DNA from 2 places in the Sporosarcina sp. YIM B06819 genome. Region 1 is predicted to be linked to the other one. Evidence: riboswitches for the same ligand, from Rfam matches in the RefSeq annotation. Region 1 holds a riboswitch; the other holds the start of a gene.
The links. Region 1 has a riboswitch for FMN ahead of ribD (bifunctional diaminohydroxyphosphoribosylaminopyrimidine deaminase/5-amino-6-(5-phosphoribosylamino)uracil reductase RibD). Riboswitches for the same ligand answer to the same signal wherever they lie in the genome.
Positions count from the first base shown of each region.

Region 2: linked by a shared signal. The riboswitch ahead of R2B72_RS13975 (ECF transporter S component) and the one ahead of ribD (bifunctional diaminohydroxyphosphoribosylaminopyrimidine deaminase/5-amino-6-(5-phosphoribosylamino)uracil reductase RibD) in region 1 are both predicted to bind FMN.

Region 1 is NZ_JAWLIQ010000001.1:43,292-51,417, reverse strand. Features, by position in the region: gene R2B72_RS00275 (bifunctional 3,4-dihydroxy-2-butanone-4-phosphate synthase/GTP cyclohydrolase II) at 1-593, opposite strand, end outside; gene ribE (riboflavin synthase) at 607-1,257, opposite strand; gene ribD (bifunctional diaminohydroxyphosphoribosylaminopyrimidine deaminase/5-amino-6-(5-phosphoribosylamino)uracil reductase RibD) at 1,264-2,346, opposite strand; FMN riboswitch at 2,409-2,556, opposite strand; gene R2B72_RS00260 (glycine betaine ABC transporter substrate-binding protein) at 2,656-3,549, opposite strand; gene R2B72_RS00255 (proline/glycine betaine ABC transporter permease) at 3,552-4,400, opposite strand; gene R2B72_RS00250 (glycine betaine/L-proline ABC transporter ATP-binding protein) at 4,393-5,655, opposite strand; gene R2B72_RS00245 (GbsR/MarR family transcriptional regulator) at 5,872-6,408, shown strand; gene treR (trehalose operon repressor) at 6,674-7,390, opposite strand; gene treC (alpha,alpha-phosphotrehalase) at 7,403-8,126, opposite strand, start outside.
Region 2 is NZ_JAWLIQ010000020.1:63,628-71,753, reverse strand. Features, by position in the region: gene R2B72_RS13985 (helix-turn-helix domain-containing protein) at 1-587, opposite strand, end outside; gene R2B72_RS13980 (ferredoxin) at 697-948, shown strand; gene R2B72_RS13975 (ECF transporter S component) at 1,170-1,751, opposite strand; FMN riboswitch at 1,959-2,091, opposite strand; gene R2B72_RS13970 (hypothetical protein) at 2,173-3,174, opposite strand; gene sigX (RNA polymerase sigma factor SigX) at 3,161-3,703, opposite strand; gene R2B72_RS13960 (ATP-binding protein) at 3,749-5,533, opposite strand; gene R2B72_RS13955 (response regulator transcription factor) at 5,526-6,245, opposite strand; gene ccsB (c-type cytochrome biogenesis protein CcsB) at 6,590-7,774, opposite strand; gene R2B72_RS13945 (cytochrome c biogenesis protein ResB) at 7,774-8,126, opposite strand, start outside.

The DNA.
Region 1 (8,126 bases):
CTACGATAAGCAATTAGTTCCTGTATCGTTAATATGACAAGGTCAAATCGATCTGCTATCTCTTTCAGCTGTGCTCCTCTGGCCATCGTTCCATCGGCATTCATAATTTCACATATGACGCCGACTGGTTCTACTTCCGCAAGTATCGCAAGGTCTACTGCCGCTTCCGTATGACCCGCCCGCTTCAAAACACCGCCTGGCTTCGCAATCAACGGAAATATATGTCCTGGTCTTCTAAAGTCAGATGGTTTCGCGCCATTTCCCAGCATCTTCAAAACGGTTTCTGAACGTTCGAATGCAGAAATTCCAGTATGACATTGCGAATGATCAACACTAATTGTGAACGCAGTCCCGTGCGCATCACTGTTATTTTCTGTCATAAGCCCAAGTTCGAGTTGTTTCGCTTTTTCCTCATCTATCGGTACACAGATTAGTCCTCGGCCTTCCGTTGCCATGAAGTTAATCATTTCAGGTGTAGCAAATTCACCAAGTGCAACAAAGTCTCCTTCATTTTCCCGGTCTTCATCATCAACAACAATAATTGCTTTTCCTTTTTTCAGTTCGTCGACTGCTTTTTCTACAGTGGTATACATCTACTTTGCCCCCTTAACTAAGGAATCCACTTGCAGCAAGAGTATCCATTGTTAAACCGCCAGTTGGATTCCCTTTGTTTATAGTCATTAGCCGTTCCATATATTTTGCGAGCATATCGCATTCTACGTTTACTCGATCCCCGGCCCGTTTTCTGCCAACGATTGAGTCCTCTTGCGTGACCGGGATAAGTGAGATGATAAAACTTTTTTGCCTCACTTCAAAGACAGTCAGTGACGTTCCATCTACGGTTACTGAACCTTTCGGGATAAAATACGTTAACAAGTCAGCTGCAACGCTAATCTCCATATAAATCGCATTTTCTTTTTGTCTAATCGAAACAATTTCACCTGTGCCATCCACATGTCCACTGACGAAATGACCACCAAAACGACCATTCGCCGCCATCGCACGCTCTAAATTAACTAGACTTCCCGTGCGCAAAGCTTGAAGTGTTGTTGCTTTTACAGTCTCCGGCATGACATCTGCTGTAAATTGGTTGCTTGAGAAGTCTGATACCGTCAAACAAACACCATTTACTGCGAGGCTATCCCCTTTTTTTACATCACTGAGCACTTTGCTACAACGAATTGATAGTTGCAATGAATTCGGTGATGACTTTACCGCTGAAATCGTGCCGATTTCTTCAATAATTCCAGTAAACAACTTTTGTCAATCCTCCTTCACGAACCTGGCGTGCAATCGGATATCATCCCCAATTTGTCGCACATCTAAAAAACGGAGGGATTCACTTTCCCCCATTAGGTTCCGTGTGTCGTCCATAAACAAAGAAGCACCGTTGCCAATCAGTTTCGGAGCCATATACAAATACAATTCATCTGCTAGACCTTCATTGATGAAACTGGAATGAACACGGCTGCCACCTTCGACGAACAACGTCATAATGCCTTTACTCGCCAGACGTTTTAATACTTCATCCAAAAAAGGTACATCTGCTGAAATCCTTTCAATGGAAACAAAAGGGTGTTCAAAAAAGACAGTTCTCGACTTTGGAGAATCGAGTGTAAAAATAATTGTTGCTGCAGCACCATCAGTAACGATATTTGCTGTTGTTGGCGTCCTTAGATGCCGATCTACAATAATTCGAATTGGATTCTTTCCACCATGGGGCAAACGGGTGGTGAGGAAAGGGTTATCGTGAAGTACGGTTTGTACGCCGACCAAAATTGCGTCATGGGTATGGCGGAGGTAATGGACATCGGTTCTTGCTGCATCCGAAGTAATCCATTTGCTGTCCCCAGTCTGCGTTGAAAGACGACCGTCGAGAGTTGCGGCGGCTTTCAAGGTGACATACGGCTTTCCGTATTTTATAAAATGAAAAAATGCTCGGTTCAACTGCTCTGCCTCTTCCTGTAAAATACCGGTGACAACTTCAATTCCGGCAGCTTTAAGAAGCCCGATTCCCGTTCCATTGACGGAAGGATTCGGATCGATGGACGCGACGAAAACACGGCGAATACCGCTCGTAATAATGAGATCTGTGCACGGAGGTGTTTTCCCTGTATGGGCACACGGTTCCAGTGTTACATAAAGATCTGCACCATAGGACTCTACACCAGCCATCATCAAAGCATGCACTTCAGCGTGTGGAGTTCCCGCTTTTAAGTGCGCACCTGTTCCGATAATCTGGCCATCTTTTACACAAACAGCACCGACAAGTGGATTCGGCGAAGTTTGTCCTTGTGCACTGCGCGCCAGATCAAGAGCAATTCTCATATAATGTTGAGGTTCCATCAGCATTCCCCCTTTCAATAGTTATGAAAGGGCAGAGCTAAATAAGCATCATACGTATAGTCAAACAGCTTCTCCCATCCAGACTTTAACTGTCGGTGCCGGATTTTCACCAGCTCCACCGCCTTCCAAAAAGGAAGGTCGGGTCACGGACTAACGAGCGATTGCTCGATCACCGCCGGTAAGGAATTTCACCTTGCCCCGAAGAGTTTTTCTAAAACGTACTACTGTTAAATTAACACACCACTTCAATTTAAGCAAAAAAGACTTAGTTCCGATTGAACGGAGCTAAGTCTTTACTAGGTTTCTAACCTAGTTCTTCAAATCTTCAATCGAGTCAATGTCCATATACTGTGGCACGACAAGACCGACTTTGACGCCTTCCATGTTAATGCCAAGTTCTTCGAATTTGCCTTCAAATTTATCGGCATATGTTTTATGCGTCAATGGTAACCATGCCGCAAGTGATGCATCTGCACTGCCATCTGCAACTGCAGTCCATAAAGGACCCGCTTCAACTTGCGTCAATGATACGTTATAACCCATTTCTTCCAATACTAATTTCATCACATTATGGCTAGCAATTTCACTATCCCATGCCACATAAGCTAGTTTGATTTTGTCGCCATCTACTTTGTTTACTCCCGCGGTCCACTCGGCTACTTTATCTGCATTGGCATCAATCCAGTTTTGCGCAGCAACCGCTTCTTTTTCGCCTTCTTGAATAGCAATCATCACTTCACCCATATCGGCTTCTGTCCAGTTGAATTGGGATAGAATTTGGTATGCTTCTGGTAAATCCTCAGCCAGTCCAAGTCTACCAATTGTACGAATTTGTTCTTCTCCGCCGTACACACCTTTCGGATCTTCAAGATATTTCAAATCGTATTGGGCAAATTTCCAATGTGGCGTCCAGCCTGTTACCACAATTGGCGCTTCTTTATCGTAGGCTTTTTTCAAAGCTGCCGTCATCGCTGCACTTGAACCTGTTACCAAGTCGTATTCATCCAAGCCATACTCTACAATCACTTTTTCAGTTGCTTCCATAATACCTGCGCCTGGATCAATTCCTGTAATTTTATAGTTCAGTGACTCGCCGACAGATTTTGTTGAATCCGTCCCTGCTTTTCCATCATCATTGCCACATGCTACAAGTCCAAGTGCTAATAGAGCTACTGCCCCAAGTCCAACTACTTTTTTCGTCAGTTTCATAATGAAGTTCCCCCTTGTTTTTTCTTGCCAGCTTGCTGTGTCACTCGGTCCAAAATAATGGCCACGATCACAATCGCTAGACCCGCTTCAAACCCAACACCCGTTTTTAATTGTGTAACAGCCCTGTATACTTCTTCACCAAGGCCCGGTGCCCCAACCATGGAAGCAATAACAACCATAGATAATGACAACATTATGCTTTGATTGACACCCGCCATAATGGTCGGTTTGGCTAGCGGAATTTGGACTTTCATTAATCGCTGCCATGTCGTCGAACCAAATGCTTCTGTTGCTTCAATTAAATCTTTCGGAACTTGCTCAATGCCAAGCATCGTCAAGCGAATCGTTGGTGGCATCGAGAATATAACCGATGCAACCACTCCCGGAACAACCCCAATATTGAAGAAGAAAATCGCTGGTAGCAAATACACAAATGCAGGCATCGTCTGCATAAGATCCAGAATAGGATTAATGATTTTACGCGCTCGTGCTTGCTGTGAGCCCCAAATACCCAGCGGAATGCCAATCACAATCGCTATCGTGACCGAAGTAACGACCAATGCTAACATCTGCAACATCGGATACCAATAGCCTAAATAATCGATGAACAATAAACCAATTAGCGACATCAATGCAATCCGCCGCGTGGAGATCAACCACGCTAGCAAGGAGAATAGAACGGCAAGCAGAATAGATGGCACCATATTTAGTCCTTCCACTGACCCTTCAACAATCCCCGCAAGTACATCTGAAATACCATCAAATACAGTGCCAAATGTAGTCACAAGCCAGTCGACCCCATTATCAATCCAATCCGCGAACGGTAGACGAGGTAAGTTATTCATTTGACTCCACCTCCAAGTCAGTTTTTTCGACGGAATCAACGACACCATCATTATTTATAAACTGATTGTCGCCCGCCAATGCACCAATCAGTGCACCACGAATAATAATTCCTTGTAGCTTGTTATCTTCATTGACCACTGCAACAGGTATCACTGCTGTGGAAACGATATCAAATAAATCTATCAGCAATGTATCTGCAGACATCATCGGTAAATCACAAATGAGAACTTCATGCAGTGTTTTACCTGATTCAGCCGCAGCTACAGCATCCTGTGCAGTTACTGCGCCTAATAGCCGATTCCCTTTGTCCACCACATAAATGGATGAAATCCCAAGACGTTTCATCAGTCGCAGCGCAACCCGTGCTCCCCGATCAACTTGAACTGTATCCGCTTTTTTCATAATGTGACCTGCCGTCAAGACCTTCGACAAATCTACATCTTCAACGAAACGTTCCACATATTCATTGGATGGGCTCATCAAGATTTCTTCAGGTGTCCCAATCTGAACGATTTCTCCGTCCTTCATCAGCGCAATCCGATCGCCTATACGCAATGCCTCATCCAAGTCATGGGTAATGAAGATAATCGTTTTGCCCATATCATTATGAAGTTGCAACAATTCATCTTGCATATCTTTTCGAATTAATGGATCAAGTGCACTAAACGCCTCATCCATTAATAAAATATCGGGCCCATTCGCTAACGCTCTTGCAAGACCTACACGCTGCTGCATTCCCCCACTTAATTGGTTCGGATACTGATCTTCATACCCTGCAAGACCAACAAGTTTCAGAGATTCTTTCGCCTTTTCCTGACGTTCGGCTTTCGCTACGCCTTGGATTTCTAGCCCGTATTCCGTATTTTCAAGAATCGTCTTATGCGGGAAGAGTGCAAAGTTTTGAAAAACCATACCAATTTTTTTACGCCTTACTTCACGAAGCTGTTCTTTATTCATCTTGACGATATCCTCACCGTCTAGCAAAATCGTGCCCATTGTCGGGTCAATCAAACGGTTCAGCAACCTGACGAGCGTTGATTTCCCACTACCGGACAACCCCATAATGACAAATATTTCACCCTCGTAGACATCAAAGGATGCTTTTTTCACACCGACTGTTGCACCAGTCGCTTTCAATATTTCGCTTTTCGTCTTTCCTTCATTGAGCAGCTGCGCGGCTCGCTTACTGTTTTTGCCGAAAATCTTAGTCGTGTTGTGCACTTCGATTTTTTTACTAACAATTGGATCACTCATGCGTACACTCCTTACATTTTTTAGAACTGATTAACATTTACTAGTATAGACCTAACTAAATAAAAATTCAACCGTTTAGACTAAGTTAATAGTTTGTACAGTAAAAACTGTACAAACAATAATTATTATAAATTGCTTTTTGCCAACGGATATAATACGCTAGAATAAAATAACTGGGTTGGTTTACGTATGCCGATGACAGTGGAGGGAAATTGCATGAACGGTAAAGAAAGACTTGAAAAAACGCGTGAACGGGTTATTGAATCCATCGCACAAAATATACATCTTTACGGCCTTACACCTTCTTCTGGAAGACAGTTTGGCACTATGTTTTTTCATAATGAGCCGTTGACATTAGATGAAATGACGGAAGAACTTGGGATGAGTAAAACGAGCATGAGCACTTCTGTACGGGCATTATCCGATTTAAAATTGGTCGAGCGCGCTTGGAAAAGAGGCGTCCGAAAAGATCTCTATCAGGTAACAGATGATTGGTATCAAAGCTTTATTGATTTATTTTCAATTAAGTGGAGAAAATCTGTTAACCAGCATTCCATCGCAGTTCGTAGGTCATTAGTCGAGCTAGAGGAATTAGTGGTAGACCCATCCATCAGCGAGGAAGTAAAAGAGCTGGCCCATATAGATATCGAGAAATTACAGTACATGCGTGATTACTACGAATGGCTCGACCGACTTGTCGATGCTTTTGAAGATCATGATATTTTTAATCTCGTACCGATTAAAAAACCATAAAGTAAAAGCCACTTCATCCGACTAAGTTAGTCTGGCGAAGTGGCTTTTGTATTTGGTGAATTAGCTTGTGCTTATAATTTCGCTCATCGCCATGACAGTTTCGGGGATTCTACTTACAGTTTTACCTTTTGCCATGACAGTCAAAGTTTTCACTTACAGTTTTGCCACTTTCACTGACAGTTTCAATAATCGACTTTATAGTTACACAAAGCAACAAAAAACCGTACCCCAAAGGATACGGCTTTCTAGCTACTTACTATATGATTCATCCATTCCGTACTCGTCTGGCAAAATCGACAAACTGGAATTTATCCGGTCGGTGTCGAGATTCTGTATATTGAAACAGACTCGTATCCTCCAAATAAACCCTGCTCTTAATAACTACCACATTTGAATGATGCTCCAAATCCAGCAATTCCCTATCTTCAGATGTAGGTTCTTCCACTATGATCTCTTTTCGGGCATAACTGATTTTCAACTGTAGCTCATTCTCCAAATAGTCATAAATAGAATCTTCACAGATCTCTTTCGTTAGCGTTGGAATGAAATCTTTAGTAAAATAATCTTTATCCAAAATGACTTTCTCACCAGAAATCTCTCTAATTCGAACGACTTTCCATACGGGTTCGTTCACTTTCACATCTAATTTAGACTGTAGCTTTTGATCAGCTTTTACAATTGAAAGTTCGTTGACAATCGTATGCGTCGGAAACTTCAAATTGGTGGCAAGCTCTTTAAAACTAACGATTCCTGAAACGGGAAAATCGAATTTATTGCGGCTAATAATGACGGAACCTTTGCCACGTACTTTTTGTATATAACCATCTTGTGCAAGTAAATCTAGCGCTTTCCGAATGGTTTCGCGTGACACTTCGTACGTCTGTGCTAGACTGTTTTCCGAAGGAAGCATCGTCGAGTCGCCCCAATATTTCGTCGTTGTTTTATTCACTAAATCATGATATATCGTTAAATACTTTTCCATTTTTCTACCTCATTATCTTACATAATACACAACGGATTCATAAGGTCTTAAGGCTAAATTTTCAAATGCGGTCGAGGAATCTGGATAATTCGAGTTGATTATCGTTACCTCTTCCATCCCCTTTAGAGGAATATCAACTGCTATTTCTTCCCCATAAAAATTACTCACAACGAGTAATGTTTCATCATTCCAATTACGCGTATATGCAAAAATATGTGAATGATCCGTCAGCAGTGGCTGATAATCGCCTGCTACTATAATAGCATATTTCTTTCTCAATGCGATTAACTGTTGATAATGATAAAAAATGGAGTTGCGATCAGCTAGAGCTTGATCCACGTTAATGGCTGGATAATTAGCCGTCACGGGAATCCAAGGAGTCCCCGTCGTAAATCCAGCTTGAGGTTCAGCTGACCATTGCATAGGCGTCCTCGCGTTATCTCGTGATTTCTGCTGTAAAATGCCTATGATTTCTTGCTCTGATTTACCTTCATTTTGCATGGACTGATAAGCATTTAATGACTCAACATCACGGTAATCATTGATTTTCGCGAAATTATGATTGGTCATCCCTATTTCTTCACCTTGATAAATATAAGGAGTACCATTCATCATGTGTAGCGTTGTCGCAAGCATTTTGGCTGATTGCTCATGATACTTGCCATCATCACCAAGTCTAGACACAATACGCGGCTGATCATGATTACACCAAAACAGCGCATTCCAGCCGTTTCCT
Region 2 (8,126 bases), on a different contig from region 1:
GTCCACCCCGTTAAGCCGAAGCCACTTAGTCGATGGCTGACAATGATTTTTTGCTCGTTATCCATGCCACTGCGCTCTATGCATAGCCTAAGCTCTTCGGCAATGTAACGGGCGTATGCAGGATCACTAATAGGCTGATGATGCAATAGTGTTTTCACGAAGGACTGGCTATCATAATCTTTTTGAACAGGCATAAAAGCATGTTGTCCCTCTTTAAAATGCGACACTGTCTGTACGATAAGTGACAACCTCGCGAAAAAAAGATTTTCCCTCCCCCTATAATCCCAACCATTAAATGCATAAGCAGGTAAAGTCGCTACCAATTGACGACCCTGTTCTGTTATATTGACAAAAGAATCATCCCTAGTCGCAATAAAACCAGAATTCTTCAATAAGGTAGCCGCTTCATTAAATTGATCAACCGTTAATTTCGGTAAAATGCCAAAGAAAGCTTTTAAGCCATAATATTCGACATCCTGTAACGTCTGTCCCGAACGTTTGCCACGCAATAGATGAAAACCAGCATAAATCGTCCGCTCACCATCTAGCTTATGAATGATGCTTAATAGAATTAAAGAAAGATTCATGATGAATTCCTCCAATTAATAAATTCTTTTTGTTGAAAACTGTTGTTAATATCATTAGAATGGAATGTGAAGTAAATTGTTTGTACGGAGAAAAGAGGAGAGAAAGACTATGCCTAAATATACAATTGTTGATCAAGATACATGTATTGCATGTGGCGCTTGCGGAGCAGCAGCTCCAGACATTTACGATTACGATGACGAGGGAATTGCTTACGTTATTCTAGATGATAACATGGGTAATACGGAAGTTCCAGAAGAACTACTAGAAGATTTAGAAGATGCATTTGATGGTTGCCCGACCGATTCAATCAAAATTGCTGATGCGCCTTTTGATGGCGATGCGTTAAAATACGAGGACTAATTTAAATTTCATTCAGGAGGGGTTCCCCCTGCTGAATGAAATTTAAGCCTCCGGCAAATGGCAATTGCCACAGATTTTCTTGCACGTTGAAAGGCCGTCCTGAAATTATTCAGGACGGCCTTTCTTTATGTCTAAATTGTGACGCTATGATCCGGATTCAGCTCCAGCTGAATGAGGAGGAATGAAGTTCAATTCCTCCCTGATAAAGCCTTGGGCGGATGTCACGCCATTAATTGAGTTCGTTGTTTAGCAATCCATTTGTTCAAGCTCTTGAATAGCAATAGTGTGATGACCATGAGCATTACGCCTTTAATAAGGTTAAAAGGTAGAATCCCTAAAACGATAAATGTCGATAGCTCACTACCTGCCATCTCAGGGAAGTTCATGAAGTACGTATACATAGGTAGGAATACTGCATAATTCAAAACACTCATACCCAATGCCATCGCAGCTGTTCCTGCAATCAGTCCGGTAGCTAATCCTTTAGATGATTTGAATTTATTGTGGATGAAATAGACAGGCATGATGAATAAAACACCTGTTGTAAAGTTCGCAATTTCGCCCACTGGAACACCCGTTGGACTCCCTGACATGAACCAATGCATGACATTTTTAATCAGTTCGACCCCTATACCTGCAACGGGTCCCATTGTCATAATGGCTAATACCGCCGGGATTTCTCCGAAGTCGATTTTCAAAAATCCTGGTAATGCTGGCAGTGGGAAGTTGAATTGCATCAACACCGTACCAATGCTCCCAAGGATTGCAATGAGAATCATCTTGCGTAATTTCTTGTTATTCATTTGTTCCTCTCTCCTTTTGCGATTCACTTCAAAAGAGGAAAGGCCGTTCCGTCAATCGTTGTCTTCAAAAAATCCCCAAAGCTAATAAAGCCTTAGGGAGTTAAAAGGTATCGTTAAATAGAGGTGTAAAAAAGAAGAAAAACCTCTCTTTTAACCCGTACTTAAATAAGCACCCTTTTTGTGGACAACACAAAAAGACGGCCGCACCTTCACCTTCTCCCATCCAGACTATACTGTCGGCTCTGGAATCACACCAGAATCAGCTGTTAAGCTCGCGGGCTAAGAAGAGAAACTCTCCATTTCCGCCGGTCGGGAATTGCACCCTGCCCCGAAGATGAATCAATATTTTGTTACTACACTAGTATATACGGCAAAAAACGCTTTGTAAACTCATTTGTTTACAAAGCGTTTTTTTTGATTACTATTCAAAAAAGTACGTCGGATTTACACCTACTGGTTCTGGTAATACAGTTGTCAAATCGTAGCGTAAGAAGGTGTTTTGCATAACGTTTTCTAACTGTACGCGTTTTTTGAAGTTATTCGCCGTTAACATGAATCCTTCTATCATTTCATTCGCTGCACTTTGATCCATTGCGGATAAATCCAATGGCTCTGTAAACGTGATAATGACCACGCCTTCTCGTTCCTGTATAGCATACGTAATATTCTCCGGTATAAGCGCCTCAACGACGTCACTTTGCGCTTCCTTCATCGCTAGAAGTGCCTCCTCCGCCGTCAGTGCATCTCCTGTTTCATAGGGCGTCAGATAGAGTTGACCTGAAGGCATTACCGTCTTGTAATAAGGTTGTGGGCTGTTACTGGCAACAGGTTCCATCTCTACAAAGCCAAGTTCTGCCTCCGGGGTGTCAGCAGCATACTGTCTAAAAAGGGCTGCACTGTCTGGTTCCCCTTCTGGAAAATCAGCAGCAATTTGTTCTTTCGGAATCAAAAACGTCATAGGAACGACTGTATTCGCATCTACATCCAGCCTCATTTGTAACAGTTGAAATCCTTGTAATTCCTCTTGTAAGAGGACATGATTTTCTGGGAGCATCCTCGCCGTTGCTATATTGAAAGTTTCTGCGCTAGCCCCAGCATCTGCGGTTGCAACATCTGCTTGTTCCTCGCTATCCATCGAGGTCTCTGATTGTTTCATTTTCATCGAAGCAGGCTCAATCGCTTTGTCCATCGCGCTATCATTGTGCTGCAACATTGAAGGAATGACCAAGCTGAACATCAACAGTGCTGCTACCGCCACTAAGGCCGGCATCCATTTCTTTACGTTATTACGACGGGGGTGATGCAATCTTTCGTCTTGTTGTAGCCGCATCAATATGTCCGACTTCAGGCGCTCATCTCGTATATCCGGCATACTGCCAAGAAGGTTGTCAATCTTGCTGTCGTCCCATTTATTGTCGGTCATCTAGTTCCCCCCCTTCTGTCGAAAGAGCATTCAATTTCTTTTGCAGTGCTTTGATTGCCCTATGTTGTGTAGTCTTTACTTTACCTTCTGTCCAGCTAAGAATTTCGGCTGTTTCGGCTATGGACAGATCCTGGAAATACCGCATAGTGATAACCATTTTCTGATCTCCTGTACATGTATTCAGTGCCTGCAATAGCTCTTTCATCTCTTCGCTAAGTGTTACTAGTTCTTCCGGTAACACACCCGTTGACACAAGCTCACTTTTTTCCCAGTCGAATTTATCGAACAGGTGCTTTTTACGGACAGCGTTTTTTCTGAAATGGTCAATCGCAACATTTTTCGCAATGGAAAAAAGCCATGTCTTTTCAGAACTTTTCCCTTCAAAACCGCCGTATGCTCGCAATACCCTCACGTACACTTCATGCACGAGATCCTCAGCTTGATCACGATCTCTCGTCAAATAGATGAGAAACTTGAACACATCTTGATGGTATTGCTCATAGAGTCGGTGGAAAACGGAGTCGTCCATGAAATACCCCCGTTCTATACATTAGTCGTTGTTCGAACGAAATAGTTACAACTTTTTCAAAGGAAGTGTACATCTAAAGATGGTACCACTGTTTTGCCCATTGCTAGCTGTAATAACTCCGCTATGCGAATCAATAATATTTTTTGCAATCGCCAGACCTAAGCCCGTTCCGCCCTTGCCTCTTGTTCTTGCTTTATCCGCTTTATAAAAACGCTCAAAAATATACGGCAGATCTTCTTCCGGTATACCAACACCGGTATCCGTCACCGTCATTTCAATCGTATCTACATACTTCTCGATACGTAATGTAACATTCCCTCCATCAGGCGTATGACGAATCGCATTGTCGATTAAATTCGTAAACACTTGCTCAATCCGATCTTCATCGACATTTGAAACGATTTCCTCATCTTTAGGAAAATGAAATGACAACTCCACATTAGCATCACGTGCAACTTGCATGAATTTATTGACAATCCGATCAAGGAAGGGGATCATCAACACATCATCTTTGTAGAGTCGCATATGACCCGATTCCATCCTAGCCAAGTCAAGCAAATCTGTCACAAGTCTACCCATTCGTTTCGATTCGTCATGAATAATTTGCACCATCTCATTACGCTCTTCGTCATTGGTCGTAACGCCGTCTATAATCGCTTCACTGTACCCTTGAAGCATCGAGATAGGTGTCCGCAGTTCATGCGACACATTGGCAATGAAATCCGAACGGAGCTTATCAAGCTTATGCTGATCCGTCATATCACGGAGGACCGCAACCGCGCCCCGAATATCGCTACCACTATATAGAGGACTAATGGAAACAGCATAAAAACGTCCCCCTAGCTCCAATTCGTCCTCTACTTCTTCAGCAAATGTAATCACATGATCAAGCATATGAAATATTTCTGGAGGAATCGTGTTTTTCTCTTCTTGTTCCCCATTTTTAAAGTACCAGTTCTGCAATAAACGTTCTGCCTGTGGGTTACTTAATAAAATCGTGTAATCGCGATTAAAGGTAATAACCACATCCGTCATAGACGTTAAAATACTTGAAAGTTGTTCCTTTTCCTGATTAATCAATTCTACATGATACTTAAGCTGCCGCCCCATCTGATTAAATGCGGTTGCAAGCTGACCAATTTCGTCATTTTGCACAGCAGGCAATTGCGTATCAAAATTCCCTTTCGATAGTTCAAACGCAGCCTGCCTCATGCCCCTTAAAGGTGAGGTAATTCTTGTCGATAAGAAAAAAGCAAAAACGGTTGTTAAAATAAAGGCAATAAACGCAGACAAGAATACGATATTTGTTGTTTCCTTCGTCGCCCTATGGACAGCTTCCAAACTTTGATAGATAATTACCGAACCAGCCATTTTTTGTTCCACTTCAAATGGATAGGCGAGTACAAGATATTGTTCCATGACGCCATCTTTCGTAATAGAAGGGAGAATCATTTCTTTCACGACTTGTTTGTCTACCCGGTTGGTCGATGAAAATATAGCATCGGATAGGATTTTATTTTCAATTTTCTCCTTGTTCAATCCTTGTTGGAAAGAGTACATAATCTTCCCTTCGGAATCCACAATCATAGCGTCCGCTTCATCCCCAAGGATATCTTCGATAATAAGTTGCATAGAAGACTCACTGTCATGATCCACAACAATTTTCCCAATCGTCGTCGCATCCCTATTCAAAGAAACTTCAGCTTGTTGGGTATGAAAATTATCCAGAAACTCAAGTAGTAACGCGGTCACAATAAACAAGACAAAGGAAACGAGAAGCAATATGGTTGCCCATAGCTTCCCGACGATTGAATTCCATATTCTATTCATGAGGAACCTCAAACTTATAACCAACTCCCCAAACGGTAACAATCATTTTGGCTGCCTGTTCGGAAACACGGCTTAGCTTTTCGCGAAGTCGTTTGACATGCGTATCGACTGTACGAAGATCCCCAAAAAATTCATAATGCCAGACTTCTTTTAGCAACTGCTCCCGATCGAATACTTTATCTGGTGATTTCGCCAGGAAATAAAGCAATTCGTATTCTTTTGGTGTCAGATTCACTTCATTGCCATCAGCCATGACACGATGCGCATCGTTGTCTATGGTTAGCTGTGGAAAGACAACAAGGTCCTTTGATGACGATGCTGAAGTAGTACCTTGAAACGTCACAGACCTTCTGAGAATTGCTTTAACCCGTAGAACCACCTCACGTGGACTGAATGGTTTTACTATGTAGTCATCGGCACCCGATTCGAATCCAGTTACACGATCAGCTTCCTCGCCTTTTGCTGTTAGCATGATAACCGGTGTCAAGATTTTCTTTTCCCGTAGTTCTTGCAAAACTTCAAAGCCGTCTTTTTCAGGCATCATTAAATCAAGTAAGATACAGTCATAATGTGACGTCAATGCTTTTTCAAGCGCTTCTGCCCCATCCACTGCTTCTTCAATTTCGTATCCTTCACGCGTAAGATACATATTTAACAGACGACGAATCCGCTCTTCGTCATCTACCACTAATAATGTCACTTTTTCTTCCACAACTCATTACCCCTTTCAACATACATCTATGTCCATTGTACAAGTCACCCTATAAAAAAGAAACCACAAAGCATAATCCTACTAATCAATTACGCCTCGGCGTAGTTGATTCCAGATTTTTCGAGCTTGGGGCCTACAGGGAGGAATCGAACAGTGAAGGGTTCGATTTGCCGTATTTCTGCGTTCTTTGCAGAAATTAAGGCACTTTTAAGACGTCGCGTACTTAGACTGCCTTCTTAAGCACCCCAAAAAATCTGTGACATCCGCCGTAGGCTTTGACTGATTTCAGTCAAAAAAGACTGCACGGCGTCTAGTAAACAACCGTGCAGTCTTCGATCAGTAGGTTAAGCGTATGAATGCAATCCTGCAATGATTAAGTTCACGGCGATCAAGTTAAACATAATAATGATGAAACCGATAACCGCAAGCCATGCTGATTTCTCGCCTTCCCAACCGCGTGATAGACGCACGTGAAGGAATGCAGCGTAAAATAACCAAGTAATAAGCGCCCAAACTTCCTTCGGATCCCATCCCCAAAATCTGGACCACGCTTCATGTGCCCAGATCATTGCGAAGACAAGTGCTCCAAGTGAAAAGACTGGAAAACCAATGATAACAGCACGATAGCCAATTTCGTCCATTAGTTGAGAATTCGCCTTTTTAGCAAAAGGCTGGAACAATGCTGCAATTGGACGCCTGAAAATGAGCCTAAGAATTACGTACAGAACAATTCCCGTTGCAACCGACCAAACAAATGACGTTAGCGTCTTCGCATTGACAATGGCTGGCATTTCTGCCCATGGCGTCATAGCATCTGGCGTCAATGATTCATATTGATGCATACCGAAAAGTGGTGGATAGTTATACACCATCTTGGCAGGCATTTCATTTTTATCAATATATGTGAATTGCGCTTCGTAACCTGTTAGTTTAAATGTTGATGAGGAAACTACGAAACCGATGACAAGAATAAGTGTAAACATAACTACTTCTAGCCAGAAACGTTGTTTTGATTTTTTTGTCAAATCCACATTTTTCAATAAGAAAATAAGTCCCGCAACCGCACTAATTGCCAAAATCGATTCACCAAGGGCTGCTGTAATCACGTGAATCGTCAACCAGTAACTTTGGAGCGCCGGGATGAGCGGTGTAATCTCCTTTGGGAACATACTTGCATAGGCAATGATAATAACCGCAATCGGCAATGCAAACAATCCGAGTGAAGGTGTCCGGTAAAGGAAGAACAACAGAATGAATGCCCCAACAAGCATCATGCCAAATGCAGTTGTAAATTCAAACATATTACTAACTGGTGCATGGCCAGAAGCCATCCAGCGTGTGATGAAATAGCCGAGATGAGAAATAAACCCAATGATTGTAATCGTAATCGCGATTTTTCCCCATCTGTTATTTTTATAAGATGCTTCCGATTTCGCGCCTTTTACCGCCCCACCAAAAAATGCCGTTGCGATAAGGTAGGCAATAAACGAAACCATCAGTAGATTAGCGCTTAACGCCGCAAGTCCCATTATGATTTTTCTCCTTCCTTATCTTCTAAAATAGCTTCCTTATCTTGTCTATCTTCATAAGAAGGCAATGCTGCAAAATCTTTCACTTGATCAAGCTCTTGCTTCAATTTAAACCAGTTTTTATTCGTATGTCCAGCTATTAGCAGTTCGTTGCCAGTCCCTTGTTGGATCCATATTCTTCTATGATTCCAATAAGCTCCCTGCGCAACACCTATCATAAAGATAATGCCACCAATCAGAATAACATACAACGTCTTATCCTTCCGAACTGTTAGCCCCGAAATATCACGTGTTTCAGCACCAACAAATTTCACTTTATACTCATTTTGCTCCGTTTCAAGCGTCTGTTGGA